DNA from 3 places in the Streptomyces asiaticus genome. Region 3 is predicted to be linked to each of the others. Evidence: riboswitches for the same ligand, from Rfam matches in the RefSeq annotation. Region 3 holds a riboswitch; each other region holds the start of a gene.
What was found. Region 3 has a riboswitch for cyclic di-AMP ahead of KHP12_RS16880 (M23 family metallopeptidase). Riboswitches for the same ligand answer to the same signal wherever they lie in the genome.
Positions count from the first base shown of each region.

Region 1: another riboswitch for cyclic di-AMP. It lies ahead of KHP12_RS23295 (transglycosylase family protein); the one in region 3 lies ahead of KHP12_RS16880 (M23 family metallopeptidase).
Region 2: another riboswitch for cyclic di-AMP. It lies ahead of KHP12_RS24040 (C40 family peptidase); the one in region 3 lies ahead of KHP12_RS16880 (M23 family metallopeptidase).

Region 1 covers NZ_JAGSHX010000006.1:3,775,099-3,785,365, reverse strand. Annotated here, with positions in the region: gene KHP12_RS23330 (cytochrome P450) at 208-1,554, opposite strand; gene KHP12_RS23325 (GTP-binding protein) at 1,564-2,154, opposite strand; gene KHP12_RS23320 (DUF742 domain-containing protein) at 2,129-2,500, opposite strand; gene KHP12_RS23315 (roadblock/LC7 domain-containing protein) at 2,497-2,898, opposite strand; gene KHP12_RS23310 (sensor histidine kinase) at 2,895-4,037, opposite strand; gene KHP12_RS23305 (cytochrome P450 family protein) at 4,691-5,968, shown strand; gene KHP12_RS23300 (LysM peptidoglycan-binding domain-containing protein) at 6,154-7,158, shown strand; cyclic di-AMP (ydaO/yuaA leader) riboswitch at 7,414-7,581, shown strand; gene KHP12_RS23295 (transglycosylase family protein) at 7,588-8,304, shown strand; gene eno (phosphopyruvate hydratase) at 8,610-9,890, shown strand; gene KHP12_RS23285 (FtsB family cell division protein) at 9,995-10,267, shown strand, end outside.
Region 2 covers NZ_JAGSHX010000006.1:3,941,558-3,951,824, reverse strand. Annotated here, with positions in the region: gene KHP12_RS24065 (SDR family NAD(P)-dependent oxidoreductase) at 1-22, opposite strand, end outside; gene KHP12_RS24060 (hypothetical protein) at 192-377, opposite strand; gene KHP12_RS24055 (C40 family peptidase) at 409-1,431, opposite strand; gene KHP12_RS24050 (hypothetical protein) at 1,780-2,133, shown strand; gene KHP12_RS24045 (L,D-transpeptidase) at 2,244-3,011, shown strand; gene KHP12_RS24040 (C40 family peptidase) at 3,118-4,290, opposite strand; cyclic di-AMP (ydaO/yuaA leader) riboswitch at 4,299-4,484, opposite strand; gene pcrA (DNA helicase PcrA) at 4,643-7,144, shown strand; gene KHP12_RS24030 (M23 family metallopeptidase) at 7,250-8,962, opposite strand; gene KHP12_RS53440 (hypothetical protein) at 8,994-9,338, opposite strand; gene icmB (coenzyme B12-dependent isobutyryl CoA mutase small subunit) at 9,829-10,239, shown strand.
Region 3 covers NZ_JAGSHX010000006.1:2,176,946-2,187,212, reverse strand. Annotated here, with positions in the region: gene KHP12_RS16895 (DNA gyrase/topoisomerase IV subunit A) at 1-2,256, opposite strand, end outside; gene KHP12_RS16890 (M16 family metallopeptidase) at 2,571-3,941, shown strand; gene KHP12_RS16885 (M16 family metallopeptidase) at 3,962-5,344, shown strand; cyclic di-AMP (ydaO/yuaA leader) riboswitch at 5,629-5,793, shown strand; gene KHP12_RS16880 (M23 family metallopeptidase) at 5,808-6,602, shown strand; gene KHP12_RS16875 (GntR family transcriptional regulator) at 6,868-7,623, shown strand; gene KHP12_RS16870 (HPr family phosphocarrier protein) at 7,781-8,062, opposite strand; gene KHP12_RS16865 (bifunctional acetate--CoA ligase family protein/GNAT family N-acetyltransferase) at 8,252-10,267, shown strand, end outside.

The DNA of each region.
Region 1 (10,267 bases), 1.6 Mb from region 3:
GGGTAGGTGTTCGATTGGCCGCGGGTGTGGGGGTGCGGTCGGGATATGAGTGGTGCCGCTGATCGTCGACCGACAGTGATGTCGCCGGCGGCGGGAGACCTCACGACAGCTCCTCTTAGATTTTGGCCAACATAAATTGCGCAACACTGCCTACCCGTTCAGTTGAACATTCATGCGGTATGAAATGGGTTCCCGATGTGACCTAGATCACGCTCGCCACCATGAGAGGAACGAACTCCACAAGCCGCCCTTCTCCTGCTTGTTCTGGGTGTGGGCGCGATGGTCGCCCGTGGGGATCTGTTGCTGCGTAACGGGCTTTTTTTCCGTACGTATCGGAGTGAATCGGGCAGGCAGCGCGGTCAGCCCTCGGTTGAATGGGCCGGGGCGCCAGGTCAGGCTCGACTCGTGCACCGCGAGCTCGATGTCCGGCAGCTTGTTGAGCAGTTTCTCGATGGCCACCACGCCGATGAGCTGAGAGGTGTCCTTGGCCGGGCAGGCGTGCGGACCGGCGCTCCATGCCAGGTGAGCGCGCTTGCTGAGCTGCTGCCGGGAGGCGGACAGCGCGGGGTCGCTGTTCGCGGCCGCGATGGAGATCAGCACCAGCTCACCCGCCCGCAGCCGGGTCCCGGCGAAGTCCACATCGGTAACCGGGTAATGCGGAGCGTAATTGGCCATCGGCGGGCTGTTCCACAGCACATCGTCGAGGGCGTCCTCGACCAGCAGCCCGGCCCCTGCGTACCGCTCGTCCGAGAGCAACAGCAGCAGCGCATTGGCGATGAGATTCCGCTGCGGCTCGGCACCGGCCCCCAGCAGCAGCACCAGCTGATGAGCCATTTCCTCATCATTCAGCTGGGCATGGTGCTGCATAAGCCAGGAGGTGACATCGTCACCGGGCTGCTTGCGCTTCAATGCGACGAGTTCGCCGACGCTCTGGCCGAGCACCTCGTTCGCCTTCTCCGCATTGATTCCGTCAAAAATACCGGAGATGCCGAAGATAACCCGGTCGCCGATCTCCGCCGGGCATCCGAAAAGCTCATTGAAAACAAACAGCGGCAGCAGTTTGGCATAATCGTTGAGCAGATCGGCCGAGCCGCGGGAGAGGAACTGGTCCATCAGATAGTCCGCGACGCGTTCGACATGGCGGCTCAGCCGATGCGTATCCACCCGGGCCAGGCTGTCGGTCACCGCCTGACGCAGGCGCATATGCTCGGCGCCGTCGGTGAACATGCAGTTCGGCCGGTACTCCAGCAACGGGACGACCGGATTGTCCCGGGTGACCTTGCCCTCGTTGTAGTCACGCCAGCGGCGCGAGTCCTTCCGGAAGGTGTCCGGGTTCTGTAGCAGCTGGAGCGCCGCCGAGTAGTCCGTGACCAGCGTGGCCTCGACGCCCGGGGAGAGCTCCACCGGCGCGGCCGGGCCGTACGAGCGCATATAGGTGTAGTAGGCACCCGGATCGGCGGCGAACTCCGTCCCGTACAGCGGCACCCGCTTGCCACTGCCATGGGCGGGGCAGCCGGGTGGTGGCGCCGCCGGAAAATCCGATTGCATGTTCATCAGGTGCTCCTAGCGGGTACGTTCCTGTAGGTAACGGACAAGCGTGATCAGCGCGTTGGCCGATGACTTCTCGTCACGTGCGTCACAGGTGACGATCGGGGTCTCGGGCAGCAGGTCGAGCGCCTCGCGCAATTCGTCGTCGGGGCGGGCCGGCGTGCCGTCGAAGTGGTTGACGGAAATCGCATAGGGCAGTCCGTAGTGCTCCACCAGGTCGATCACCGGGAAGGATTCCTTGAGCCGTTCGGGATCGACGAGGATCAGTGCCCCGAGAGCGCCTCGGGTCATGTCCTCCCACACCTGGACGAAGCGCTCCTGTCCGGGTGTGCCGAAGAGATACAGGACAAGTCTGTCGCTGAGCGTGAGCCGGCCGAAGTCCATGGCCACGGTGGTCGTGGTCTTGCCCCGGGTGCCCATGAGGTCGTCGACATGGGCTCCGGCCTGAGTCATCCGCTCCTCGGTGCGCAGCGGAGGAATCTCGGACATGGTGCCGATGAACGTCGTCTTTCCGACCGCGAAATGCCCCACGACCAGGATCTTGGCCGCGATCTGCACCGCTTCGTTCAGATAGACGTCATCATCCGAAACGGGCCTGGAGCCCATCCAGCACCTCCTGAAGGAGCGAAACGTCGACAAGCTGCGCGGGAGGCGCGGGTGCACGGGTGATGAGGTAGCCGTCCGTGGAGAGATCGGACAGCAGGACCTTCACGATGCCGATCGGAAGTCCCATGTGTCCGGCTATCTCCGCGACCGAGAGATAACCACCCGAGCACAGCTCCAGGAGCCCGCGCTTCTCCGGGTCGAGATGGCTGGGGGGTCTCTCTTCGGAGGCGGTGACCAGCGTGATCAAGTTGAACTGGTCGTTCTCCGGCAGCCCTCGACCGTTGGTGATGACGTACGGTCGCACTAACTGAGCGGATTCGGGCTCCTGCTCGCCTGGCGCCGTCATGCCTGAATTCCGGTGTTTTCGCGAGGTGGTGTGGTCAGCGCCTTGCCGAGTTGCCCGACAAGCTGCTGCATCCGGAAGGTGATGTCGGCCATGTCGACATCGGGCGCCGAGGAGACCGCCAGATACGCACCCTCACCCGCGGAGATGAGGAAGACCCAGCCACCGTCGAACTCCACCAGGGTCTGGCGCCACGTCATATGGGGGCCACCGCAGAAGCCGGCCATGGTGCGGCTCAGCGACTGGATGCCGCTCATCGCCGCCGCGACGGTGTCGGCCTCGTCCTTTTTGACCTCTTGAGAACGGGCCATCAGCAGACCGTCGGCGGAAACCAGGATCGCATGACGAGCACCTGGTACTTCCAGGGCGCTCTCAAGCATCCATGACAGGTCGTTGTTCACTGAGGATCATGCCCTTCCCTGCTCGGGTTTGCTGCTGAGCGGCCGGACTGAGTGCCGCGCTGGAACGCGCCCATGATCGATGCGGTTTCCTCGCTCGTCCGGGCCGCGGCAGTGGCGTCCGCTCTCGGGACGATGGAAATCGCGCCCTTACGGCGGCGCTTGGGCAGGCCCCCGGCGGTGGAACCGCCCACGGTGGAACTGGTCATGGTGGAACCGCTCGGCTCCGACTGCTCGGCCGCTGCGGGAGCGTGGGTCGTCGGCTGCACTTCCGGCTCGGGCATATTGGTCAGAAGGTCCTCGGGGAGAAGCACGACCGCGCGCACACCACCGTACGGAGAGGTCGAATCGACGGACACCGTGAAGCCGTAGCGCGCGGCGAGCACACCGATCACCGCGAAACCGAACTGCGGCGGATTGCCCAGTCCCGTTACACCGGTGGCATGGGTGGCCGAGAGCAGCTTGTCCGCCCGGTTCTTCTCCTCCTCGTTCATACCGACGCCGGCGTCGTCGATGATGACGCAGACGCCCTTGGGGACGGTGCGGATGGTGATGTCGATGGGCGAGTCGGGCGCGGAGTAACTGGTCGCGTTGTCCAAAAGCTCGGCCAGCGCCAGCGCGACCGGTTCCACGGCCCGGCTGACCAGGGCGAAATTGCTCTGCGAGCGGATTTCCACCCGGGTGTAGTGACGGATGCGGCCCTTGGCGCTGCGCACCACGTCGTACACCGAGGCAACGGCTCGCTGCCGACCCAGCCAGCCGTCACAGAGCACCGCGATGGACTGCGCACGCCGACCGAACTGCGAGTTCATATGGTCGATCTCCAGGAGGTCCTGGAGAAGCTGGTGCTCGCCGTACTTGTCCTGCGTCTTGGAGATGGCCAGCTGCTGCTCGTTGGCGAGACCCTGAAGGGTTCGCATGGCGGACTTCAGCGCGCTCTTGGTGGCCTCTTCGGCGCGGTTCTGTGCCTCCTGCACCGCCTCGGCGTAATTGTTCTCGAGGTCGGCCGCGCGTTTCTCTAGCTCCGCCCGCTCCCGGCGCAGATTCGCTCGCGTCTTTCGCCCGCGGATAATGGCGGTTGCGGCGAGAGGCGTGCCAGCGATCAGGGCCCAGAGCGCTGGATCCTGTAGATATTGCGTCATTGAGACTCTCTTTAAACGACTAGACCGCCAGGGACTTTAGGGAGGTGTGGTGCGTTATGCGTCTGGAATGGTCGGGGCGGCGGTAAGTCAGCGCTCGTACGGCGCCCGCGGGTTCCGGGGACGTCGCACTCGTCTTGCCGACGGCAGCGCACAGGCGTCGGTGCGCCGGAACGGCTCCGTATGCCCGACTGGCGGCATAATGCTCCTCAGAGTGGGGATCCTCTCGGCGTGATGTGCCGGATCGCCGTGTGTCTTACGCGCCCTTGGCTCGCCTGGCAAGCGCGGTGATCGTATCACCGGTATCACTGGGCCCCGTGCATGTGCCCCAGTCCCATTCGTTCACCTGACGGCGTTTCAGCCACACCCCCAGTTCATCGCGTTGACCGACGTCAGGGCGGGTCCCGGCGGATCGTAACGGGGCGGCGCGGGCATCCGCTGAAGGGCGGTCCCAGCCATCAGATATCCGGGCATTCGGCCCCGGCTGTGCGCGGGTGGTGAAGGGTGTGTGGAGATGAATGGGGAATTCCGCTAGACATTCATCCCGGTCATGACTCCCATATTCTCTTTGTTCTTCTTATTCCCTTATTTCTCTTGTCTGTGGTTACTTCCGGCAGACCGAGGGGGGAGCGGCCCCTCGCCGGTATCGTCGGGGGGTGTCGGAACAGCCCCGTGACAGCTCCGCTCCCACCCTCTTCACCTGGGAGTTCGCCAGCGATCCCTACCCCGCGTACGCCTGGCTACGCGAACACGCCCCGGTGCACCGGACCACGTTGCCCAGTGGTGTGGACGCCTGGCTGGTGACCCGTTACGCCGACGCCAGAAAGGCGCTGGCCGATCCCCGGCTCTCGAAGAACCCCCAGCGGCACAGTGCGGCGGCCCACGCCAAGGGCAAGGTGGGCATCCCGGGCGAACGCCGCGCCGAGCTGATGACACATCTGCTCAATATCGACCCTCCCGACCACACCCGGCTGCGGCGGCTGGTCTCGAGGGCGTTCACCCCGCGCCGGGTGGCCGCGTTCGCCCCCCGGGTGCAAACGCTCACCGATCAGCTCATCGACGCCTTCGAAGAGAGGGGAGAGGCGGATCTCATCCATGAGTTCGCCTTCCCCCTCCCCATCTACGCCATCTGCGATCTGCTCGGGGTGCCGCGCGAGGACCAGGACGACTTCCGGGACTGGGCGGGCGCGATGATCCGGCACGGCGGCGGCCCGCGCGGCGGAGTGGCCCGCGCGGTGAAGAGGATCCGGGCGTATCTGGGCGAGCTGATCCACCGCAAGCGCCTGGAACTCGCGGAGCGCAGGGAAGAAGAGGACGGGGAGGATCTGATCTCGGGGCTGATCCGGGCGAGCGACCACGGTGAGCACCTCACCGAGAACGAGGCCGCGGCCATGGCCTTCATCCTTCTCTTCGCCGGCTTCGAGACGACCGTCAATCTCATCGGCAACGGCGTCTACGCGCTGCTGCGCCATCCGGAGCAGCGCGCCCTCATGCGGCGGGCCATGGAAGAAGGGGACGAGCGGCTGCTCGCCGCCGGGGTCGAGGAACTGCTCCGCTACGACGGACCCGTGGAGATCGCCACCTGGCGGTTCGCCACCGAGCCGCTCACCCTCGCCGGGCAGCACATCGCCGAGGGGGAGCCGGTGCTGGTGGTGCTCGCCGCGGCCGACCGGGACCCCGAACGGTTCGCGGAGCCGGACGTCCTCGATCTCACCCGCCGGGACAATCAGCACCTCGGCTACGGCCACGGCATCCATTACTGTCTGGGCGCCCCGCTGGCCCGGCTGGAGGCCCAGACCGCGATCGCCACCCTGCTGCGGCGGCTGCCCGGGCTGCGGCTCGCGGAGGATCCGGACGAGCTGCGGTGGCGCGGCGGGCTGATCATGCGCGGGCTGCGCACGCTCCCGGTGACCTGGAATTCCGCGGACGGCTGAGCCCCGCGAAACGGGCGGCTGCGGCCCCCAAGGCCCGTACGGGCGGACATAGGTGATGAATGATCAGCCGTGTGACCTTGGCGTGACCTGGGATACATCGCCTTGTGATGATCGAGTGCCCTCGCTATGTTCACCGGCAAACCTTGTCGCCATAGGGCCATAGCGCCATAGGAGAGGTCAATCGCATGCGTTCCGGTAATGGTCGACACCGTCGCCCCCGTCAGGCTCCGGCCATCATCGTCGCGGCGGGGGTCACGGGAGCGGGCCTCGCCATGCCCCTCTTCGGGGCGACCGGCGCACAGGCCGCGCAGACCGCCACATGGGATCACGTCGCCGAGTGCGAGAGCGGCGGTATGTGGAGCGCCAACGAGGGCAACGGCTTCTACGGCGGGCTCCAGCTGACCCTCGACATGTGGAAGAAGTACGGCGGCACGGAGTACGCCCCGCGCCCCGACCTCGCCAGCCGCTCCCAGCAGATATCCGTCGCCGAGGCGATCCTCGGCGACCGCGGCCCCGACGCCTGGCCGAGTTGTGCGCTGGGCGCCGGGCTCACCGACGGCGGCGGCGCCCCCGATGTGGACCCCGGCACCACGGCCACCTCGGACCCGGGGGCGGGGCGTGGCGATGACGACCCGGGGGACCGGGGGCGGGACGGCTCCTCCTCGGACGCCGACCGTTCGGGGACGTCCGACGGCGCCGACAGGCAGGACGCGCCGGACGCGTCCGGGTCGGCCGAGGACCCGGAGGCGCCCCACACCTCCAAGTCCCCCGACGGGTTGGACGGCTCCGCCTCGGACGACCCGGCGGCGGATGATGCGGATGCGGACGGCCCCTCGGGCTCGGACCGCCCCTCGGCGTCGGACGACTCCAGGACCCCCTCGGCCGACCCGTCGCCCTCCGGCCGCCACCGCGGCTCCCCGGACGCCGGAGAGGGGGCCGACGACGGCGACGCCGGGAGCGCACGGCCCTCCGGGCGCCATGCCTCGCGCGGCGCTTCGGACCGCGACGAGGGCTCCACGGACGGCGATTACACTGTTCGCCCCGGTGACAACCTGTCAGGGATCGCCGAGCACCAGAATGTGTCCCGGGGTTGGGAAGGGCTCTACGAGTCCAACGAGGACCTCATCGGGACCGACCCCGATCTGATCATCCCTGGTCAGCGACTTGACCTGACCATCAGGGAGCAGTGATTCGGGGGGAATTGCCCGATCTGGACCCGGTGAGACATACATCTCGTCACATTTTCCGGGGCGCGCCTCGTGTCCGATCCCTCCTCACCCGGCCCCACCTGCGTCGATGTGGGCCGGGTGAGATCAATTACAGCCCCATTCGCTGCCCTTGGGGTGTTTGAACGTTCTTGGCAGGTGTGTTTAACGTCTTTCCGCTCGCCACCGCGGGCACCGTCGATCGTCACGCCGAATCCTGCCGGCGGTCGGGGGGAAACCGACGCGTCAGCGCCGAAGGCAGGAGCGGGGGACCCAAGGTAGGTGCCGAGTGGCCTGTGGACACGGGCTTGTCGGCTAGGGGTGAAGCCGGGAGCGACCATCGCGACCGGCCGGGCAACTCACGTCCGAACCCGACAGCTCACCTCGTAGGCGTCGGTGAGGAAACGAACCAAAATGCTCAAGTCCAACGGGAAGCACCGCCGCCCCTCCAAGGCCACCCGTATCGCCGCGCTCACCGGTCTCGCCGGTGCCGCCGTGGCGGCACCGCTCATCGGGGCGACCTCCGCCTCCGCGGCCACCACCTCGCAGTGGGACCAGGTCGCGCAGTGCGAGTCCGGTGGCAACTGGTCGATCAACACCGGCAACGGCTACTTCGGCGGCTTGCAGTTCTCGAGCTCCACCTGGGCCGCCTACGGCGGCACGGCCTACGCCTCCACCGCGGACAAGGCCAGCAAGGCCCAGCAGATCCAGATCGCCGAGAAGGTCCTGGGCAGCCAGGGCAAGGGCGCCTGGCCGGTCTGCGGCAAGGGTCTGACCTCCGGCGGCAGCCCGTCCGCCCCGTCCGCCCCGTCCGCGCCGTCCGCGCCCTCCGGGTCGCAGGACCAGTCCTCGGCGACCACCAAGTCCGCCCCGGCCGCCCAGTCGGCGCAGCCGAAGGCCCAGCCGAAGGCGCAGCCGCGCACCGCGCCCGAGCACGCCGCGCGGCAGCAGACCCGTGGCCCGATCAAGAAGGGTGACGGCGAGTACAAGGTCAAGTCCGGCGACACCCTCGGCAAGATCGCCAAGGCTCACGACGTCAAGGGCGGCTGGAAGAAGGTCTTCGAGCTGAACAAGGACATCGTGGAGCAGGCCGACCTGATCTTCCCGGGCCAGCAGCTGCACCTCCGCTGAGCCACGGCCACGGTCATGGCCGCGGCCCCGGTCACAGCCACGGTCATGGTCACGGCCCCGGTCTGAGGACTCCCCCCGGGGACCCCAGCTGAGGCCGGCTCCCGAGAACGAGCCCCGGCCGGGCGTGCCGCCCCTATGGCGCGCCCTGCCGGGGCTTTCCCAATGCGCAGGAATTCTGGATTTTGATCCAGAATCTGGCGTTTTGTATCGCGCCCCTGTCTCGTGGGGCGGGCGAACGCGGGGCGCAGCCCTCCCGGCCCGTTAGGCTCGTGCTGCTACCGCAGACCCATACGAAGGAGAACCTCGTGCCGTCCATCGACGTCGTCGTAGCTCGCGAGATCCTCGACTCGCGAGGCAACCCCACGGTCGAGGTCGAGGTCGGCCTCGACGACGGCAGCACCGGCCGTGCCGCCGTGCCGTCCGGCGCCTCCACCGGCGCCTTCGAGGCCCTCGAGCTCCGTGACGGCGACAAGAACCGCTACAACGGCAAGGGCGTGGAGAAGGCCGTCCTCGCCGTGATCGAGCAGATCGGCCCCGAGCTGGTCGGCTATGACGCCACCGAGCAGCGGCTGATCGACCAGGCGATGTTCGACCTGGACGCCACCCCGGACAAGTCCTCGCTCGGTGCCAACGCGATCCTCGGCGTCTCCCTCGCCGTCGCGCACGCCGCCTCCGAGGCGTCCGACCTCCCCCTCTTCCGTTACCTCGGCGGCCCGAACGCCCATCTGCTGCCGGTGCCGATGATGAACATCCTCAACGGCGGGTCGCACGCCGACTCCAATGTGGACATCCAGGAGTTCATGATCGCGCCGATCGGCGCGGAGTCCTTCTCCGAGGCCCTGCGCTGGGGCGCCGAGGTCTACCACACCCTGAAGTCCGTGCTGAAGGAGCGCGGTCTGTCCACCGGCCTCGGCGACGAGGGCGGCTTCGCGCCGAACCTCGGCTCCAACCGCGAGGCCCTCGACCTGATCCTCGAAGCGGTCAAGAAGGCCGGCTACCAGCCGGGCCAGGACATCGCGCTCGCGCTGGACGTCGCCGCCTCCGAGTTCTACAAGGACGGCACGTACCAGTTCGAGGGCCAGTCCCGCTCCGCCGCCGAGATGACCTCGTACTACGCCGAGCTGGTCGCCGCGTACCCGCTGGTCTCCATCGAGGACCCGCTGAACGAGGAGGACTGGGACGGCTGGAAGACCATCACCGAGCAGCTCGGCGACAAGGTCCAGCTGGTCGGCGACGACCTCTTCGTCACCAACCCCGAGCGGCTGTCCCGCGGTATCGACAGCGACACCGCGAACGCCCTGCTGGTCAAGGTCAACCAGATCGGCTCGCTGACCGAGACCCTCGACGCGGTCGAGCTGGCCCAGCGCAACGGCTACAAGTGCATGATGTCGCACCGCTCCGGTGAGACCGAGGACGTCACCATCGCCGACCTGGCCGTCGCCACCAACTGCGGCCAGATCAAGACCGGTGCCCCGGCCCGCTCCGAGCGGGTGGCCAAGTACAACCAGCTGCTGCGCATCGAGGAGATCCTCGACGACGCCGCGGTGTACGCGGGCCGTTCCGCCTTCCCGCGCTTCAAGGGCTGAGCGGACACGTCTGACGCCTGTCCCCGGCCGCGGTCCCGTACCGTGGCCGGGGACGGCGTCGCTCGACGGCGTTACCCAAGCGAAGTCATCACCGGGGAGGCGACGTGCCGGCGGATCGGGAACGGTTCTCCACCGCGACCAGGCTCAAGGCGCTCGGCGAGCACGCCGCCGCCCGGGTCTACCGGGTGCGCACCAAGCGCCGCCGCGGCCGGCTGACCGGCCGGGCCGCCCTGCTCGCGCTGGTCGTCTGCTCCCTCGTCGTGGCGCTCGCCTATCCGATGCGGCAGTACATCTCCCAGCGCTCCGACATCGCCGAGCAGCGGCACGAGGCCCAGCGGGCCCGCGAGGACGTGAAGAAGCTGCGGGAGCGGAAGGCC
Region 2 (10,267 bases), 1.8 Mb from region 3:
GGGTCGGGGCCGCTGAAGGCATACGGGGCTCCTCGCGTTCGTAAGGGCGGGGGCGGGACCCCAATGGGGCGCACGCTGAACATGTGTCAGCCTTACGGTCGTCACCGACGCCCCGCCGACAGAGGGCCGTCATCCCCCGCGCCCGCCGACAGAGCGCCGTCATCCCCCGCGCCCCGCCGACAGATCGCCGCTCAGGCGAACCCGTGACCCACCGGCCCCGGCTCCGGCGGCGGCCCCTCGGCCGCGCCGGTGCGCACGGCGGCGAGCCGCAGCGGCAGCGCGCCGCCGATCAGCCGCTCGGCGTAGGCCCGGCCCACCGGGCCGTACCCCGACAGCACGACGGAGGGGTGGGCGCGGACGTCGGCGTCGTGTGGCATGCGGCCAGTCCGCCTTGCGGACTCGGCACCGCTACGCCGGGCGGGCCGCCCCCGCGAAGGGCATGTCCGCCACGGAGGCCAACCGGACCGGGGCCCCGGGGTGCGGCGCGTGGATCATGCGGCCGCCGCCGATGTAGAGGCCGACATGGCTGATACCGGAGTAGAAGAAGACCAGGTCGCCGGGGGCCAGTTGGTCGCGGGTGACCCGCTGTCCGGCGTAGATCTGGGTGTACGTGGTGCGGGGCAGGGCGACCCCGGCGGCCCGCCAGGCGGCCTGGGTGAGCCCCGAGCAGTCGTAGCCGTGGGGGCCGGTGGCGCCCCACACATACGGCTTGCCGAGGGCCGCGTACGCGTAGGAGACGGCGCGGGCGGCGCGGCCCTCGGCGGGGGCGGGGGAGCCGGCGGTCTTGTCGCCGTCCCGCGCCGCCAGCAGGCGCTGCCGCTGCTCGAGGGTCAGCCGGTCGAGGAGGCGATCGGCGGCGGCGAGCTTCTCCTGGACGGTCCGCTTGTGGTGGGCGGCGGCCGCCCGGGAGGCGCGCAGAGCGGCGAGGCGGTCGGCCGCCTCGCCGCGGACCTGGCGTAATTTCCGCTCCTGACGGCCGATCGTGGCGATCAGGGCGGCCTGGCGGCTCCCCGCGCGCTCGACGAGCGAGGCGCGCTGAAGGTACTGGTCCGGGGAGGAGGACAGGGCGAGCTGGAGGGCCGGGGCGATCGTCCCCGAGCGGTACTGGGCGGTGGCGAAGGCCCCGAGGGCGTTGCGCGCGGTGTTGAGCCGGGTGGTGCGGCGGGCGGCCTGGTCGCGCAGCGCGTCCAGCGTCCGGCGGGCCTTGTCGGCCTTCTCCCTCGCGCCGTTGTACCGCTCGGTGGCCTCCTCGGCCTCCCGCTGGTACGCGTCGACCTTCGCCTTCACCTGGGCGGGCGTGAGGCGGTTCTCGGCGTGCCCGGTGCCGTCGAGGAGGGTGGCGGACGCGGCGCCGGTGAGGGCGAGGAGCGCGGCCGCGCGGGCGGTGCCGCTGGTGAGCGAGCGCTGCTTGGGCTTCCTGTGCGACGCCACTGCGGCGGTTCACCTGGTCTTTCTTGGGCAATCCAGTTCGGGCAATCCAGGACATTCGGCAGATCCTGGACCCTTGTGGGGTACGGACGGGCAGGTGGCAGTCCGCCGTGAGGCGGGGACCCTCGGTTGACGGGAAGCGGACTGCCACCTGGAGGAGGAAGCTAGGCCGGAAAGCGGGTGCCGTGCGGGGGATTGAACGGGAGTGCACGGATTTCGTCGCTCCCGTGACGGCTGCTGATCGCCCGGCGAGTGGGGTGGTCGGGACTGTGGGGCGGCCGTGATCGAAGTGGCGATAGGGCCCCACCCGAGTGCCGGGTGATGATATGCGCGCGGCTAGTCTCCGGAGCCATGGACGTACTCATTCACGTGTTCGTCGGCCTCCATATCGTCGGCATCGGCGCACTGCTCGGCGGCTTCTTCTCGCAGCTCAAAGCCGCGCGGGCGGGCGAGGCCCGGATGATCCCGGCGATGCTGCACGGCGCGCTGACCATGCTGGTGACCGGCGTGGCGCTGGTCGGGCTCAACCAGGCGGACGACAACAGCCTCAACACCGTCAAAATCGGCGTAAAGCTGGCGCTATTGGTCGTTATTCTCGGCCTGGTCTATGTGAAGCGCGACGAGGAGAAGGTAGAGTCGGCCGTCTTCGGTGCGGTGGGTGCCTTGACAACGGCAAACATCTTCATCGCCGTGCTGTGGACCTGACGAGCGAATGTTCTGGGGTAATCTCACGACGATGTGACACGATCCCGAGGCAACCGTTTGCACTCGCGAGCTGTCTTAGTAAAGAGCGAGGCAGTCGAGAGGAGTGGCCAATGGGGGTAGTGGGGGCAATCAGAAGTCATGGGCGGCGCGTGGGCGTCGCGCTGGGGCTGGCGGGGATGGCGGTGCCGCTCGCGGTGGCCGTCGCCGGTCCGGCGCAGGCTCAGGCGCGGCCGCTGGGCCGGTCGGCCGGCACGGTGACACCGGTGAGCGTGGCCGCGTCGTCGTGCACGACCACCGCGGGGCCGTACCAGCAGCAGGCCGAGCGCTTCCTGGGCCGTCCGGTGGACGGGCGGCAGTCGCGGGCGGACTGTCTCGCGATCCAGAAGTTCCAGATCGACCACGGCGTCAGCCCGACGATCGGCTACGCGGGCCCGATCACTTCGCGTGTGATGAGCCTCATCAGCGCCCAGAAGGCCGCCGGGCACAACCCGAACGCGGCGCGGAATTGCCCGACCGACAAGGGCCGGATCGCCTGCGTCGACCTCACCCGCCAGCTGAGCTGGGTCCAGGACGGCTCCCGGCTGGTCTACGGACCGGTGCCGGTGCGGTCCGGGCGGGACCGCTTCGAGACCCGCACCGGGCTGAAGAGGATCTACTGGCGGAACATCAACCACTGGTCGACGCTCTACAAGGTCGCCATGCCCTACAGCCAGTTCTTCGACGGCGGCCAGGCGTTTCACTCGATCGACGGCAGCGTATGGTCGCCGCCCGGCTCCCACGGCTGCGTCAACATGCGTAAGGGCGACGCCAAGAAGTACTGGGGCCTGCTGAAGAACGGCGACGATGTGTACGTGTACGGGCGCAAGCCCGGCACCTGAGGCGCTGACGGCGCCACTGAAGCGCTGACGGCGCCGCTGAGCCGATGACGATGCCGCTGCCCGGGGCCCCGGCCCCGGGCAGCGGCATCGTCAGGATCAGGGGGGCCTACGAGGGCCGTACGCTCCCGTAGATCGGCATCTCCGTGATCGGCGCCTTCTTCACCACATCGCCCGGCTTCGGCGCGTGGATCATCATCCCGTCGCCGATGTAGAGGCCGACATGGCTGATGTCGTCGTAGAAGAAGACGAGATCGCCCGGCTGGAGCTGCGACGTCGAGACCCGCGTACCGGCCTTCACCTGGTCCCAGGTGGTGCGCGGCAGCGAGATCCCGGCGGACTTCCAGGCCGCCTGCGTCAGCCCCGAGCAGTCGAAGGAGCTGGGCCCGGTCGCGCCCCAGACGTACGGCTTGCCGAGCTGCGCCTTGGCGAAGGCGATGGCCTGGGCCGCCTTGGAGCTGTTGGCCGGGGCCGAGGGCGTGGAGGGCGCCGTCGAACCGGAGCCACCCGCGTTCTGCTGCTCCTGCTCCTGCTGCTTCTTGCGCGCGGCCGCCTCCTGCCGCTGCTTCTCGGCCAGCTCGGCGGCCTTACGGCGGGCCTCTTCCGCCTTCTTCTTCTCGATCGCCGCCAGCCGCGCCTTCTCCTTGGCGGTCAGATTCGCCAGCAGCCGCCGCGCCTCGGTCAGCTTGTCCTGGACGGTCTTCTTCTGGACTTTCAGCTGCTTCTGGGACGCGGTCAGCGAGGCGAGGCTCTCGCTGGCCTTACCGCGCTCCTTGGCGGCCTTCACCCGCTGCTTCTGGAAGTCGTCCACGGCCTGCTTCTGCCGGCCGGTCATCCGGTCCAGCAGGTGCGACTGGTCGAAGACGTCCTGCGGATCGTTGGAGAACAGCAGGGTCGCGGCGGAGCGGGCCATTCCGCCGTCGCGGTACTGGGCGGCGGCGTAGTTGCCGAGCATGCGCCGCGCCTCGTTGAGCTTCTCGGTGCGCTGGGCGACGGAGTCCAGCAGCTTGTCGACCTTGGCCCGCTGCTGGTCGGTGCGCTCCTTGGCGGCGTTGTAACGCTGGGTGGCGGTCTCCGCCTGGTGGTACAGGCTGTCGACCTTCTCCTTCACGAGCTCGATCGACTGGGCGGCCGGCTTGGGGTCGGTGGGCGCGGCGTTGGCCGACTGGGAGAGGAGGGTGACGGATGCGAGGGCGGCCGTGGTGAACCCGACGGCCGTACGGCGGCTGTGACCGGTGAGCGGGGCGGGTATTCGGCTCCGCGGCTTGCGGTGCGACGCCAAGGGAGGCGACTCCTTCCGTGGACCGCCTACCGGGTTAGCTGTCGGGTTCGGGCGGTACGGAAGGCTGCCCTTCGGCCGTGTCCGGGCGGCACTGTCCGTGCCGCACCGTTTCGGGTCGATTCACCCCGGTGTTGCGTTGTTGGGTCCCCGGCTCCGGGCGCCTCACGGCGTACCGGACTCGGCGGAGGCCGCCCGTGCCGACGTGGTTCGCCGACGGATCTTCCGGGCCGCCTGACGCAGGACGGTAGCCAACTCGTGGGGCTCCTGTGAAGACTGGTGACCGTTTTGCCCGAAACCGTTTCGTGATGTTCGGACGTCGGCTGTCAGTGGGGCGGCCTAGACTCGGGGAGCGATGAGCAGCCTCTTTGACGACAGCTTCCTGGCGGACCTCGGGCCTCCTTCGGACGAGGAGCGGCCACCGCCGCCCGAGGAATCGGCACACCCCGGTCACGGCGGTGCCGAGGACGTGCCGCATCACCTCTTCAGCGGCGATTTCGACGCGCCCGTGCCCCGGGAGGCCCACTACCGGGACGGCGCGGCCCGGCCCGCCGTGGACCCGTCCGCCCTGCTCGAGGGGTTGAACGAGCAGCAGAGGGCCGCCGTGGAGCACACCGGCTCGCCGCTGCTGATCGTCGCGGGCGCCGGCTCCGGCAAGACCCGGGTGCTCACCCACCGCATCGCCTATCTGCTCGGCGCCCGCTCCACCCACCCCGGCCAGATCCTCGCCATCACCTTCACCAACAAGGCGGCGGGCGAGATGAAGGAGCGCGTCGAGGAGCTCGTCGGCCCCCGGGCCAACGCCATGTGGGTGTCCACCTTCCACAGCGCCTGTGTCCGCATCCTGCGCCGGGAGTCGAAGAAGCTGGGCTTCACCTCGTCGTTCTCGATCTACGACGCGGCCGACTCCAAGCGGCTGATGGCGCTGGTCTGCCGGGATCTGGATCTCGACCCCAAGCGGTTCCCGCCGAAGTCCTTCAGCGCCAAGATCTCCAACCTCAAGAACGAGCTGATCGACGAGGAGACCTTCGCCGGGCAGGCGGCAGGGGGCACCTCCCGGACGGAGTCTGGGGGAGGGTTTGAGAAGACGCTGGCCGAGGCGTATGTGATGTACCAGGCGCGGCTGCGCGAGGCCAACGCGCTGGACTTCGACGACATCATCATGACCACGGTCAATCTGCTCCAGGCGTTCCCGGACGTCGCCGAGCACTACCGCCGCCGCTTCCGGCACGTCCTGGTGGACGAGTACCAGGACACCAACCACGCGCAGTACACACTCGTGCGCGAGCTGGTGGGCACCGACACCGAGGAGACCACGGCCGCCGAGCTGTGCGTGGTGGGCGACGCCGACCAGTCGATCTACGCCTTCCGGGGCGCCACGATCCGTAACATCCTCCAGTTCGAGGAGGACTACCCCACCGCGCGGACGATCCTCCTCGAGCAGAACTACCGCTCGACCCAGACCATCCTGAGCGCGGCCAACGCGGTCATCGAGCGCAATGAGAACCGCCGCCCGAAGAACCTGTGGACGGACGCCGGCGCCGGGACCGAGATCACCGGCTATGTGGCCGACACCGAGCACGACGAGGCCCAGTTCGTCGCCGACGAGATCGACCGGCTGACGGACGCGGGCGACGCCAAGGCCGGGGACGTGGCGGTCTTCTACCGCACCAACGCCCAGTCCCGTGTCTTCGAAGAGGTCTTCATCCGCGTCGGGCTGCCGTACAAGGTCGTCGGCGGTGTGCGCTTCTACGAGCGCAAGGAGGTCCGGGACGTCCTCGCCTATCTGCGGGTGCTGGCCAACCCCGAGGACTCCGTCCCGCTGCGCCGGATCCTGAACGTGCCCAAGCGCGGCATCGGCGAGCGCGCGGAAGCCATGATCGACGCGCTGTCGCTGCGCGAGAAGATCACCTTCCCGCAGGCGCTGCGCCGGGTCGACGAGGCGTACGGCATGGCGGCCCGCTCGGCCAACGCCGTCAAGCGGTTCAACACGCTCATGGAGGAGCTGCACACCATCGTGGAGTCCGGGGCGGGCCCGGCCACCGTCCTGGAGGCGGTGCTGGAGCGCACCGGCTATCTGGCCGAGCTCCAGGCGTCCACCGATCCGCAGGACGAGACCCGGATCGAGAACCTCCAGGAGCTCGCCGCCGTGGCCCTGGAGTTCGAGCAGGACCGCGGCGAGGAGAACCCCGGCACCCTCGCGGACTTCCTGGAGCAGGTCGCGCTCGTCGCCGACTCCGACCAGATCCCCGACGAGGACACCGAGGGCTCCGGCGTGATCACGCTGATGACCCTGCACACGGCGAAGGGCCTGGAGTTCCCGGTCGTCTTCCTCAGCGGCATGGAGGACGGCGTCTTCCCGCATATGCGGGCGCTCGGTCAGACCAAGGAGCTGGAGGAGGAGCGACGGCTGGCCTATGTCGGGATCACCCGGGCCCGCGAGCGGCTCTATCTGACCCGCTCGACGATGCGCAGCGCCTGGGGACAGCCCGCGTACAACCCGCCGTCCCGCTTCCTGGAGGAGATCCCGGACCAGTATGTGCGCTGGCGGCGCACCGGGCCCGCCACCCCGTCGGCGTCCATGGGCGGTATCGCCTCGACCCCGCCGTCGGGGCTGTCGTCCGGTCTGTCGACGTCGCGTTCGCGCACCGGGGGCAGCGGGTTCGCCACCCGGCGGGCCCAGGAGCGCCCGGTGGTCGCCCTGGCCATCGGCGACCGGGTCACCCATGACTCGTTCGGGCTCGGCACGGTGGTGGCGGTCAAGGGCAGCGGGGACAACGCGGAGGCGACGATCGACTTCGGCGACGAGAAGCCGAAGCGGCTGCTGCTGCGGTACGCACCGGTGGAGAAGCTGTAGCGGGGGCCGGCGGGGGCTGGACGCCGAGGCTGTAGCGCGCCGGTGGGCGCGCTACAGCGGTCGCGCTACGGGCGGTGCTGTCCCCGGCAGCCCTGCCGGATCAGGTCAGGTCGGGTCGAGGCCCTTGCCGCGCAGCCAGGGCAGCGGGTCGATGGCCGCGCCCCCGCCGGGGTGGACCTCGAAGTGCAGGTGCGGGCCGGTGGAGTTACCGGAGTTCCCGGAGTACGCGATGGTCTCCCCGGCCTTGACGGTCCCGGAGCGGATCTTGGCGCTGCTGAGGTGGCAGTACCAGGTCTCCGTGCCGTCCGGGCTGGTCAGAACGACCATGTTGCCGTAGGCGTCGTTCCACTGCGTCCTTACGGTGCCGTCGGTGGCGGCCATCACGGGCGTCCCGTAGCTCACCGGGAAGTCGATACCGGTGTGCACCGACATCCAGTTGATACCGGCCTGGCCGAACATGGCGCTCAGGCCGTGCTGGGCGACGGGCAGCGCGAACTTCGGGCGCAGCGCCTCCTTGCGCGCCGCCTCGGCCGCCTTGCGCTTCTTCTCGGCGGCCTGGCGCGTCTGGAGGTCGATCCGCTCCTGGGTGCGGCTGGCGCGGTCGCGGAAGTCGTCCGCGCCCTCGCGGACCCCGGCGAGCTGGGAGTCCAGCTTGCTGTTGGCGACGGAGGGCTTCACGGGGGCCGCCGCGGTGTCGGGGGCGGCCTGAGTCGTGGACTCGTCCTTCTTGTCGCTCCCCACGCCGCTGACCGAGGCGGCGGCCACGGCGGTGACGCCCAGGGCGCAGACGGAGGGGACGGCGACGGTGAGGAGCGCGGAGCGCTTGGGGCGGGGCGAGGGGGTACGGCGGCGGCCGCGACTCACCTCCCGGCGAGGGGAGGGGGCGGATTCCCGCATGACCGCCGCCTCGGGTTCAGGTTCCGCTTCGGGGCCGGGGTCGTCGTACGGCCGGTCGGCCTCGTCGACCGGCTCGAAGACGGCGGTGTGCTCGAACGCGCCGGGCTGCTCGGGGATGACGGCCTGCTCGAAGGCGGCCGTCTGCTCGAACGCGGCGTTCTGGTCGTAGGCATTGGGCTCGAAGACGGCCGTCTGGTCGAAGGCGTTGGCCTCGTGCTCGGGCTGATCGAAGCCGGAGTGGTGGTCGAGCCCCTGCTGGTCGAGTCCCGGATGGTTCAGCCCGGAGTGGTCGTACTGCCCCTCGTCCACGGTCCGGTAGCCGGAGGTGTCCCAGACCTGGGTCTGACCGGTGTCCACGCCCGAGGTGTACGCCTCGGCCTCGTACCCCGCCCCCTGATCCCACTGCTCCGGCAGCTCGGTGTGGCCGGTGGCGTCCGTGTCCCAGGCGCCGATGTCCCACTGGGCGCCGGTCTCGGCGTCCTGCTGGGCGGGGATGCCGGTCGGCAGGTGATAGCCGGAGGCGGCCCACGTCGCGGTGGTGTCGTAGGCGCCGGAGTCGTAATGGGCCGTGTCGTAGTGACCGGTGTCGTGGTGACCCGAGTCGTGGCCCAGGTCGTAGTGGCCGGTGGCGTACGAGCCGGTCTGGTGGTGCTGGTCGGCCGTGGCCCACTGCGAAGCGTCGTACTGACCGCTGTGGGTGCCCTGCCCGTCGTCGTAGGCGCCCGGAAGCGTGCCGAAGAGCGGGTCACCGTCCCCGTAGGCGGTGGCCAGGTGGGCGAAGCTGCCGGTGGAGTACCCGTCGTACCCGGCGTAGCCGTGCGCTGTGTCCTGCCGCTGACCGTAAGCCTCGCCGTACGGATACGAGGCGTCGGGAGCGGGGACGGTCGGAGAGGCCCCCGACGGGTGACGGTCGTTCACCACCAACTTCTCTTTCGCCTCGGCTGCAGGAGAATTAGCGGCGACTGTACCCGGCAGTACGCGGCAGCGACAATCTTCCGTGAGTTTTGAGTATCTCGGGAAAGGGCATTTGGCCGTCTTTCGGCTGACTGTACGTGCTTCCTTGGCCGGATGTTCGATTGACGTTCGGCAATTCCGGGGCTTCTGAACCATCGGGAACCGCGCCGGAGACGTCCGTCGGCGCCGCGTTGGCGGCGTCCAGGGCCTCGTGGTTACGGGCGGCGACGGAGAAATGCACCGCCAGGGCGAGATGTCCGATTCCGTTGACGCGGATGTTCTGGGAGATCACATCCGGATGGTCTATCCGGGCCGCCTCCTTCGGGATCATCAACTGATCCACATCGCTCCAGAAAGCGATGAATCACGTATGGCAATCGGGGGCAGGCTGCCGCAACTCCGTTATCACCGAGGAGTCCGGGCACATCTGACGCACGAGCGGATGTGCGGACAACAGGGGCGCGATACGTGTGCCGCCGTGCGGGGATGCCCGGCACCGCACGGTGAATGGCGCTGTGACCGCATGACGCGGGACCGCCCGTCGCACCGCGGCGCCATGCGGCTCGTGGCGGCGCTGCGCGGTGCGACGGTCCCCGCTGCGGCTCCCCTGAGGTGGCCGGCCCGAGCGTATGCGGCGTCCGCGCGGCGGATGCGCGGTGCGCGGTGTGCGACGCGCGCGGATGCGGATGCGGGTACGGGTGCGGCCCTCAGTGAACGTGTCCCACGTGTGATTTCCCCCTCGCCGCGCGCCGCGAAACTGCCGGGTAGGGGATGCTGGGGATAACGTTCGTTCACGTCGATGTGGGCGAGGCCGCGACGGTTTGGAGGCTGCGATGGGTGTGACCGGTCCGATCCGCGTGGTGGTGGCCAAGCCGGGGCTGGACGGCCACGACCGTGGTGCGAAGGTGATCGCGCGGGCACTGCGCGACGCGGGCATGGAGGTCATCTACACCGGGCTCCATCAGACCCCCGAGCAGATCGTCGACACCGCGATCCAGGAGGACGCCGACGCGATCGGGCTGTCCATTCTGTCCGGTGCCCATATGACCCTGTTCACCAAGGTGCTGGAGCTGCTGCGGGAGCGCGACGCGGAGGACATCAAGGTCTTCGGCGGCGGGATCATCCCCGAGGCGGACATCCCCCCGCTCAAGGAACTGGGCGTCGCGGAGATCTTCACCCCGGGCGCGACCACGACAGCCATCGTCGACTGGGTCCGCGAAAACGTCCGCCCGGTAGCCGCCTGAGCCGCCGCACCGCTCTCGCCCCGGGGTG
Region 3 (10,267 bases):
GCCCTTGCGCGGGTACTGGTCGAAGGGGGTGAGCTTGGCCGACTGCTGCACCGAGTCATCGAGCGTGCCGCTCGCGCCCGCGACCGTGAAGACCACCGCGTCGCTCGCCGGGTCGACGGCCGTGAACGAGATCACCTTGGCGCCGGAGCCGAGCTTGACGCCTGCCATACCGCCCGCGGCGCGGCCCTGCGGCCGCACCTGGCTCGCCGCGTAGCGCAGCAGCTGGGCGTCGTCGGTGATGAAGACCAGGTCCTCCTCGCCGGTGGACAGCTCCACCGCGCCCACGATCCGGTCGCCCTCCTTGAGGCCGATGATCTCCAACTCGTCCTTGTTGGCGGGGTAGTCGGGGACCACGCGCTTGACGACGCCCTGCTCCGTGCCGATCGCGAGCCCCGGTGAGGACTCGTCCAGGGTGGTGAGGCAGATCAGCTCCTCGTCGTCCTCCAGGGAGAGGAACTCGGCGATGGGCGCCCCGCCCGACAGATTCGGGGGTGCGGCCGACTCCGGGAGCATCGGGAGGTCGATCACCGAGAGCCGCAGCAGCCGCCCGGTGGAGGTCACGGCGCCCACGGAGCCGCGGGCCGTGGCCGGGACCGCCGAGACGATCACATCGTGCTTGGCGCGCTTGGCCTTCCCCTCGACCGGGAACGGCTCGCCGTCGGCGGTGCGGGCCAGCAGACCGGTGGAGGACAGCAGCACCCGGCAGGGGTCGTCCGCGACCTCCAGCGGCACCGCGGTCACCGGCGCGTTCGACGACTCCAGCAGCACCGTGCGGCGCGGGGTGCCGAACTTCTTGGCCACCGCGGCCAGTTCGGAGGAGACCAGCTTGCGCAGCTCGGCGTCGGAGTCGAGGATCCGGGTCAGCTCCTCGATCTCGGCGTTGAGCCGGTCGCGCTCCGACTCCAGCTCCAGCCGGTCGAACTTGGTCAGCCGGCGCAGCGGGGTGTCCAGGATGTACTGGGTCTGGATGTCGGAGAGGCCGAAGCGCTCGATGAGGGACCGCTTGGCCTCCGCCGCGTTCTCGCTCTGCCGGATGAGGCGGATGACCTCGTCGATGTCGAGCAGGGCCACCAGCAGACCCTCGACCAGGTGCAGCCGGTTCAGCCGCTTGGTGCGCCGGAACTCGCTGCGCCGCCGGACCACATTGAAGCGGTGGTCGAGGTAGACCTCCAGCAGCTCCTTGAGGCCCAGCGTGAGCGGCTGGCCGTCCACCAGCGCCACGTTGTTGATGCCGAAGGACTCCTCCATCGGCGTGAGCTTGTAGAGCTGCTCCAGCACGGCCTCGGGGTTGAAGCCGTTCTTGATCTCGATGACCAGCCGCAGCCCGTGCTCACGGTCGGTGAGGTCCTTGACGTCCGCGATGCCCTGGAGCTTCTTCGAGCCGACCAGGTCCTTGATCTTGGAGATGACCTTCTCGGGCCCCACGGCGAAGGGCAGCTCGGTGACGACGAGGCCCTTACGGCGGGCCGTCACGTCCTCCACGGCCACCGTGGCGCGGATCTTGAAGGTGCCGCGGCCCGTCTCGTACGCGTCCCGGATGCCGCTCATGCCCACGATCCGGCCGCCGGTGGGCAGGTCGGGCCCCGGCACATGCCGCATCAGCGTGTCGAGGTCCGCGCCCGGGTGCCTGATCAGATGGCGGGCGGCGGCGATGACCTCGCCCAGGTTGTGCGGCGGCATATTGGTGGCCATGCCGACCGCGATCCCGGACGTGCCGTTGACCAGCAGGTTCGGATAGGCGGCGGGGAGGGTGACGGGCTCCTGCTCGCTGCCGTCGTAGTTCGGGGAGAAGTCGACCGTGTCCTCGTCGATCGACTCGGTCATCAGCGAGGTGGCCGACGCCATCCGGCACTCGGTGTACCGCATCGCGGCCGGCGGGTCGTCGTTGCCCAGCGAGCCGAAGTTCCCGTGGCCGTCGACCATCGGCAGGCGCATGGAGAACGGCTGCGCCATGCGCACCAGCGCGTCGTAGATCGACGCGTCGCCGTGCGGGTGGAGCTTTCCCATCACCTCGCCGACGACGCGGGCGCACTTCACATAGGAGCGCTCGGGGCGCAGGCCCATGTCGTTCATCTGGTAGAGGATGCGGCGGTGCACGGGCTTGAGCCCGTCTCGGGCGTCGGGCAGCGCGCGCGAGTAGATGACCGAGTAGGCGTACTCGAGGTAGGAGCCCTGCATCTCGTCGACGACGTCGATGTCGAGGATGCGCTCCTCGAAGTCGTCCGGCGGCGGGGTCTTCGTGCGGCGGCGGGCCATCGCGCTTGGGGCTCCTTCAACTGCCGATGCGGGATCTGACGCGGACCATTGTGGCCCGGTCCACCGACAAGTGTGGAACGGGCCGGGGCGCGAGCGGCCCGGGCGGCCCCGGAACCGCGCCCGGCGGCACCGCGCGAAGCCCCCTCGGAGGGGTCCGGATCCGGCGCCGGAGGGCTCGCGGAAACGGTTCGGGACCGCTCGGCGGGACGGGAGTGGACCGGAACTTCGCCAGATGTCCGTCCCCTTGCATACAGTGACAGAAGCGCTGCGCAAGCGGCTGGCACGCGCTCCATCACGCGATCGAAGGGACGTACATGCCCATGGGTCACACGGCCACGCAGCAGGCCGGCTCCGGCGGCTTGAAAGCGACTGAGCACCGCCTGGCCAATGGCCTGCGCGTGGTGCTCTCCGAGGACCATCTGACCCCGGTCGCCGCGGTCTGTCTGTGGTACGACGTCGGCTCGCGCCATGAGGTCAAGGGGCGCACCGGCCTGGCGCACCTCTTCGAGCACCTGATGTTCCAGGGCTCGGCGCAGGTCACCGGCAACGGCCACTTCGAGCTGGTGCAGGGGGCCGGCGGCTCGCTCAACGGCACGACCAGCTTCGAGCGCACCAACTACTTCGAGACCATGCCCGCCCACCAGGTCGAGCTCGCCCTGTGGCTGGAGGCCGACCGGATGGGGTCCCTTCTGACCGCGCTGGACGAGGAGAGCCTGGAGAACCAGCGCGACGTCGTCAAGAACGAGCGCCGCCAGCGGTACGACAACGTCCCGTACGGCACCGCCTTCGAGAAGCTCGTCGCCATGGCGTACCCCGAGGGCCACCCGTACCACCACACCCCGATCGGCTCCATGGCCGACCTGGACGCGGCCTCCCTGGAGGACGCGCGGGAGTTCTTCCGCACCTACTACGCCCCCAACAACGCCGTGCTGGCGATCGTCGGCGACATCGACCCCGAGCAGACGCTCGCCTGGATCGAGAAGTACTTCGGCTCCATCCCCTCCCACGAGGGCAAGCGGCCGCCGCGTGACGGCACGCTCCCGGAGGTGATCGGCGGTCAGCTGCGCGAGGTCGTGGAGGAGGAGGTCCCGGCCCGCGCCCTGATGGCCGCCTACCGGCTGCCGCACGACGGCACCCGTGAGGCCGACGCCGCCGACCTGGCGCTGACCGTCCTCGGCGGCGGCGAGTCCTCCCGGCTCCACAACCGCCTGGTGCGCCGCGACCGCACCGCCGTGGCCGCCGGGTTCGGCCTGCTGCGGCTGTCGGGCGCCCCCTCGCTGGGCTGGCTGGACGTGAAGACCTCCGGCGGTGTCGAGGTGCCCGCCATCGAGGCCGCCGTCGACGAGGAGCTGGCCCGCTTCGCCGAGGAGGGGCCGACCCCGCAGGAGATGGAGCGCGCCCAGGCGCAGATCGAGCGCGAGTGGCTGGACCGGCTGGCCACGGTCGGCGGCCGGGCCGACGAGCTCTGCCGTTACGCGGTGCTCTTCGGCGACCCGCAGCTGGCGCTGACCGCCGTGGAGCGGGTGCTCGACATCAGCCCCGAGGAGGTGCGGGCCGTGGCCGCGGCGCGGCTGCGCCCCGACAACCGCGCCGTGCTGGTCTACGAGCCCGTCCAGGGTGCCGAGGACGCAGCCGACACCGCCGAAGCCGCCGAGACCGACGCAGAAGGGGAGGCGGCCCAGTGAGCGACGCCGTCACCGCGACCATGACCTTCCACCCGCAGCCCAAGGGCGGCGCCCCCAGGCCGTGGGCGTTCCCCGCCCCCGAGCGCGGTGAGCTGCCCAACGGCCTCACCGTGCTGCGCTGCCACCGCCCCGGCCAGCAGGTCGTCGCCGTGGAGATCAACCTGGAGGCGCCGCTGGACGCCGAGCCGGCCGGGCTCGAAGGCGTCGCCACGATCATGGCGCGCGCCCTGTCGGAGGGCACCGACAAGCACGACGCCGAGGAGTTCGCCGCCGAGCTCGAGCGCTGCGGCGCCACGCTGGACGCCCACGCCGACCACGCCGGCGTCCGCGTCTCCCTGGAGGTCCCGGTCTCCCGGCTGCCCAAGGCGCTCGGTCTGGTGGCCGACGCGCTGCGCGCCCCCGCCTTCCCGGACGGCGAGGTCGAGCGGCTGGTGCGCAACCGGCTGGACGAGATCCCCCATGAGCTGGCCAACCCGGCCCGCCGCGCCTCCATGGCCCTCTCCGCTGAGCTCTTCCCGGCCGAGTCGCGGATGTCCCGGCCGCGCCAGGGCACCCAGGAGACCATCGAGGGCATCGACGCCGCGGCCGTGCGGGCCTTCTACGAGGCGCATCTCCGCCCCTCCACCGCCACCGCCGTCATCGTGGGCGACCTCGGCGGCGTCGACCTGGACCGGGCGCTCGTGGACACCCTCGGTGCCTGGACGGGCGGGGCGGGCGCGCCGCGCACGGCTCCGCCGATCGTCGCGGACGACACCGGCCGTGTGGTGATCGTCGACCGGCCGGGCGCGGTGCAGACCCAGCTGCTCATCGGGCGCGTGGGCGCCGACCGCCACGACCGGGTCTGGCCCGCGCAGGTGCTCGGCACGTACTGCCTGGGCGGCACCCTCACCTCCCGCCTCGACCGCGTGCTGCGTGAGGAGAAGGGCTACACCTACGGGGTGCGCGCCTTCGGACAGGTGCTGCGCTCCGGGCCCCCGTCGCCCACGGGCGGCTCCTCGGGCGCCTCGATGCTGGCGATCAGCGGCTCGGTGGCCACCGAGGTCACCGGCCCCGCGCTGGACGACCTCTGGAAGGTGCTGCGCACGCTGAAGGAGGAGGGGCTGACCGACGACGAGCGCGATGTCGCGGTGCAGAACCTGGTGGGCGTCGCCCCGCTGAAGTACGAGACGGCGGCGTCCGTCGCGAACACCCTCGCGGACCAGGTCGAGCAGCATCTTCCGGACGACTTCCAGGCGCAGTTGTACGCCCGGCTGGCGGAGACCGGCACGGTGGAGGCCACCGCCGCGGTGGTGAGCGCCTTCCCGGCGGACCGGCTGGTCACGGTGCTGGTCGGGGACGCCTCGGCGATCGAGGAGCCGGTCCGGGCGCTCGGCATCGGCGAGGTGCGCGTCATCTCCAACTGAGGCGAGGAAAGTTGGCCGGATCCGTGCGCTGAACCGCCGGTCCGGCCGACTCGCTGACGGTCCGGCGGGCGGTCCGGCGGACCTCGGGTCCATGAGCCGGCAGCGGAGGGACCCCGGTCCCGGAAGGGCGCCGGAGTCCGTCGGACATGCCCGATTTATAGGACTGACTGCTTGTTTGGTTTGTGGGGAGAGCAACAAAAAACCGGAACCGTTTGGTGATCGAAAGCGGGCCCGTTTAGCGTCAGTCCGGCTGTTCGCCAGCGACCCGCCGCATCCGCGGCACCGGACAGTCATCGCCGAGTCCCCGTACGGCGCAAGCCAGGGGAGCCGGGGACCCAACACGTCCCCAGGGGTGAATCGGGCGCCTTCCCCGGCCGGGGGAGGGGTCCGTAGGAGACCTTCCTGCTCCGAACCCGTCAGCTAACCCGGTAGGCGAGAAGGAAGGAAAGGAGTGCGCCTCAGTATGGCGTCCACCCGCACTGCCACCGGGAAGCATCGCCGCACCACCAAGGTCAACATCCGCACGAGTGCGAACGTCGTGGGCATCACGACCGTCGCCTCGGGTGTGGTCGCCGGGATCACCGGACAGGCGTTCGCGGCCGACGGGCCCCCCGACCCCCAGCAGACCGGTCTGACCCAGGCGATCGTGATCGGCGACGGGATCGCGGACCACATCGAGGCCCAGGCGCAGTCCCAGGAGACCGCCGCCGAGCAGGCCGCCGCCAAGGCCAAGGCAGAGGCGATCGCCCGCCAGGAGGCCGCCAGAAAGGCGGAGGCCGCGACGAAGAAGGCCAAGGCCGAGCGCGAGGCCAAGGAGCGCGCGGCGCGCGAGGCCGAGCGCAAGCGCCTCAACACCTTCGTGTCGCCGATCAGCGGCTCCTACGTCTCCACCGGCTACCAGGCGTCCAGCGGACTGTGGTCCTCCGGCACCCACACCGGCATCGACTTCCACGCCTCCACCGGCACCACGGTGCACTCCGTGGGCATGGGCGAGATCGTCGAGGCGGGCTGGGGCGGCTCCTACGGCAACAATGTCGTCATCAAGATGAACGACGGCACGTACACCCAGTACGGCCATCTGTCGTCGATCAGCGTCTCGGTCGGCCAGAAGGTCACCCCCGGCCAGCAGATCGGCCTGTCGGGCGCCACCGGCAACGTCACCGGACCGCATCTGCACTTCGAGGCCCGCACCAGCCCGGACTACGGCTCGGACATCGACCCGCTGTCGTACCTGCGTACGCACGGCGTCAACGTCTGACGCACGGCGTCGACGTCTGCCCCGTCGCGCGTCCGGCGCGAACGCCGCGCGGTCCCACGATCCCGGGATCCCGGGAGACTTCCGAGAAGGCCCCGTCCGCCGGACGGGGCCTTCGGCGTGCCACCGCCCGCCTGACCAAAAAATATCTATGAAATGCTTCCCGCCATCGGAAATGGCGGCCGCGTGGAATAGAGTCGTTCAACGCGCGTTCCATGGTTACGTTTCGCGGGCGTAAAGGCGGAGGTTCTACAATGCGGGACCGTAAGTGAGCGGGGATACGAACGCGGTCCAGGGCGGTCGCCGGATTTCGGCACACGCGGTCTGCACGGCGATTCGCGACGACATCGTCTCCGGTGCGTATCAGCCCGGCAGCCGCCTCACCGAGGAACTGCTCGCCCGGCGCTACGGCGTCTCCCGGGTGCCGGTCCGCGAGGCCCTGCGCACCCTGGAGTCCGAGGGATTCGTGACGACCCGGCGGCACGCGGGGGCCTGCGTCGCCCAGCCCTCCGAGCGCGAGGCGGCCGATCTGCTGGACATCCGCACGCTGCTGGAGCCGCTGGGCGCCGCACGGGCCGCACAGCGCCGCACCGAGGCCCATCTGAAGGTGCTGCGCGGACTGGTCCGGCTCGGCCGGGAGCGGGCCCAGGGCGGTCAGCTCGGCGAACTGCGGCCGCTGGGCGACTGGTTCCACGAGACGCTCGCCCAGGCGTCCGGCAGCCCGAGCCTGGCCGCGCTGCTCGTCCAGCTGCGGCGTAAGACCGCGTGGGTGTACGCGGCCGCTCCCGGGGCGTGGCCCGCGCCCCCCGAGGGCACCGTGCGCCCCGACCCGGCCGCGCGGGCCATGGAGTCCTGGGCGGAGCACGGCGCGCTGGTGGACGCGGTGGCGCGCGGCGACGCCGACCGCGCGCGGGCGCTCGCCACCGCGCACACCGAGCGCGCGCTGTCGGAATACCGGCTGCGCCGCCCGATTCCGGTGAGGACTTCGAAACATTCCGTCAACACGGCAAGCGGCCGGAATTAACAGAGCTCCCGTATACAACTCTTGGGAATTCTGTGCGCGGAAACATGAAAACGGCGGGGCCGCGGTGACCATTACGGCCACCGCGGCCCCGCCGTGTCGAATCCCTGAAATCACTCCGGGAATCAGCCAGGGAATTCCAGGCAGGGCTAGCCCGGGGTCAGACGGTCTCGGGAAGCTCCTCGAGCCCCTCCGCCACCAGCTTCGCCAGACGGTCGAGCGCGACCTCGGCGTCGTCCGCGTCGGAAGCGAGGACGACCTCCTCGCCGCCCTGGGCGCCCAGGCCGAGCACGGCCAGCATGGAGGCGGCGTTGACCGGGGTGCCGTCGCCCTTGGCGATCGTGATGGGGACGCCGGCGGCGGTGGCCGCCCGGACGAAGATCGACGCAGGGCGGGCGTGCAGGCCCTCGGCCCAGCCGATGGTGACGCGGCGCTCAGCCATGGTGTTGCCCTTCAGGTGTGACGGTGGTGTTGTCTAGACCAAAATCATACGGTGTCCGGATTCACCCGAACGATGTCCGAGTGAGCCCGGCCATGCCCGGACTGGCCCGATACGGACCTTCCCCCGACACTTGGCCCCGATGCAAGGGTGTCCACCATCCGGACCGGGCGGGCCCGTACGCTGGCTCCCATGCGGAGCCCGTCGGACCATCACGCCTACCCGACCCACTGGGAAGCCGATGTGGTGCTCCGGGACGGCGGCACGGCACAGATCCGTCCCATCACCACCGATGACGCCCAGCGGCTGGTCAGTTTCTACGAGCGGGTCTCGGACGAGTCGAAGTACTACCGCTTCTTCGCGCCCTACCCCCGTCTCTCCGACCGCGATGTCCACCGCTTCACCCACCACGACTACGTCGACCGGGTGGGCCTGGCGGCCATCGTGGGGGATGAGTTCATCGCCACCGTTCGGTACGACCGCATCGACGGCCGGGGGGTGCCCGCCGCGGCCCCCGCCGACGAGGCTGAGGTCGCCTTCCTCGTCCAGGACGCCCACCAGGGCCGCGGGGTGGCCTCCGCGCTCCTCGAACACATCGCCGCCGTGGCACGCGAGCGGGGCATCCGGCGGTTCGCCGCCGAGGTGCTGCCCGCCAACAACAAGATGATCAAGGTGTTCACGGACGCGGGCTACACCCAGAAGCGCAGCTTCGAGGACGGGGTCGTCCGCCTCGAGTTCGACCTCGAACCCACCGACCGGTCCCTGGCCGTCATGCGCGCCCGTGAGCAGCGCGCCGAGGCGCGCTCCGTCCAGCGGCTGCTCGCGCCCGGCTCCGTGGCCGTCATCGGCACCAGCCGCACGCCCGGCGGCGTCGGCCGCACCGTGCTGCGCAACCTTCTGGACGGCGGCTTCACCGGGCGCGTCCACGCCGTCAACCACGCCTTCCCCGACGACATGACGCTCCTGGAGCCCGAGGGTGTCCCGGCCCACCGCTCGCTGCGCGCCATAGAGGAGCCCGTGGACCTGGCCGTCGTCGCCGTCCCCGCCGAGCGGGTGTCCGCCGTCGTGGCCGATTGCGGCGACCACGGCGTCCAGGGGCTCGTCGTGCTCTCCGCCGGATACGCCGAGAGCGGGGGCGAGGGCCGTGACCGGCAGCGGGATCTCGTCCGCCAGGCCCGGTCCTACGGCATGCGCGTCATCGGCCCCAACGCCTTCGGCGTCATCAACACCGCCGACGGCGTCCGGCTGAACGCCTCCCTGTCCCCACGGCTGCCCAACCCCGGCCGGCTGGGCCTGTTCACCCAGTCCGGGGCGATCGGCATCGCGCTGCTGTCCGGGCTGAACCGGCGCGGCGCCGGGCTGGCGAGCCTCGCCGGGATCGCGGGGATATCGACCTTCGTGTCCGCCGGGAACCGCGCCGACGTCTCGGGCAACGACCTGCTCCAGTACTGGTACGACGATCCGCTGACCGACGTCGTCCTGATGTACCTGGAGTCGATCGGCAACCCCCGCAAGTTCACCCGGCTCGCCAGGCGCACGGCGGCCGTGAAACCGGTGGTCGTCGTCAAGGGCGCCCGCCACACCGGCAGCGCCCCCACCGGCCACGCCGTGCCCACCACCCGGATCCCGGACGCCACCGTCTCCGATCTGCTGCGGCAGGCGGGCGTCATCCGGGTCGACACCGTGACCGAACTCGCCGACACCGGGGTGCTGCTCGCCTCCCAGCCGCTGCCCGCCGGTCCGCGCGTCGCCATCCTCGGCAACTCCGAGTCGCTCGGCCTGATCACCTACGACGCCTGCCTCACCGAGGAACTCCGCCCGCTGCCGCCCCGCGACCTGACCACGGACGCCACCCCGGACGACTTCCGGCGCGCCCTTACCGAGGCCCTCGCCGACGACACCTGTGACGCCGTGATCGTCACCGCCATCCCCTGGGTCGGCGACGGCAGCGCCCAGGCCCTCGCGGCGGCCGTAAGGGAGGCGGCGCAGACTCCCGGGCCCGGTCCGGCCAAGCCGGTGGCGGTGGTCCACCTGGAGATCCAGGAACTCGCACAGGCCCTGGCCGGGACGGGCGCCGAGCCCGCCCCGGGCACCCGCAGGATCCCCGCCTACCCCGCCGCCGAGCGGGCCGTGCGCGCGCTCGCCGAGGCCGTACGGTACGCGCGCTGGCGGGAGGAGTCCGCCGAGCCCGGGCGGGTCCCGGAGTAC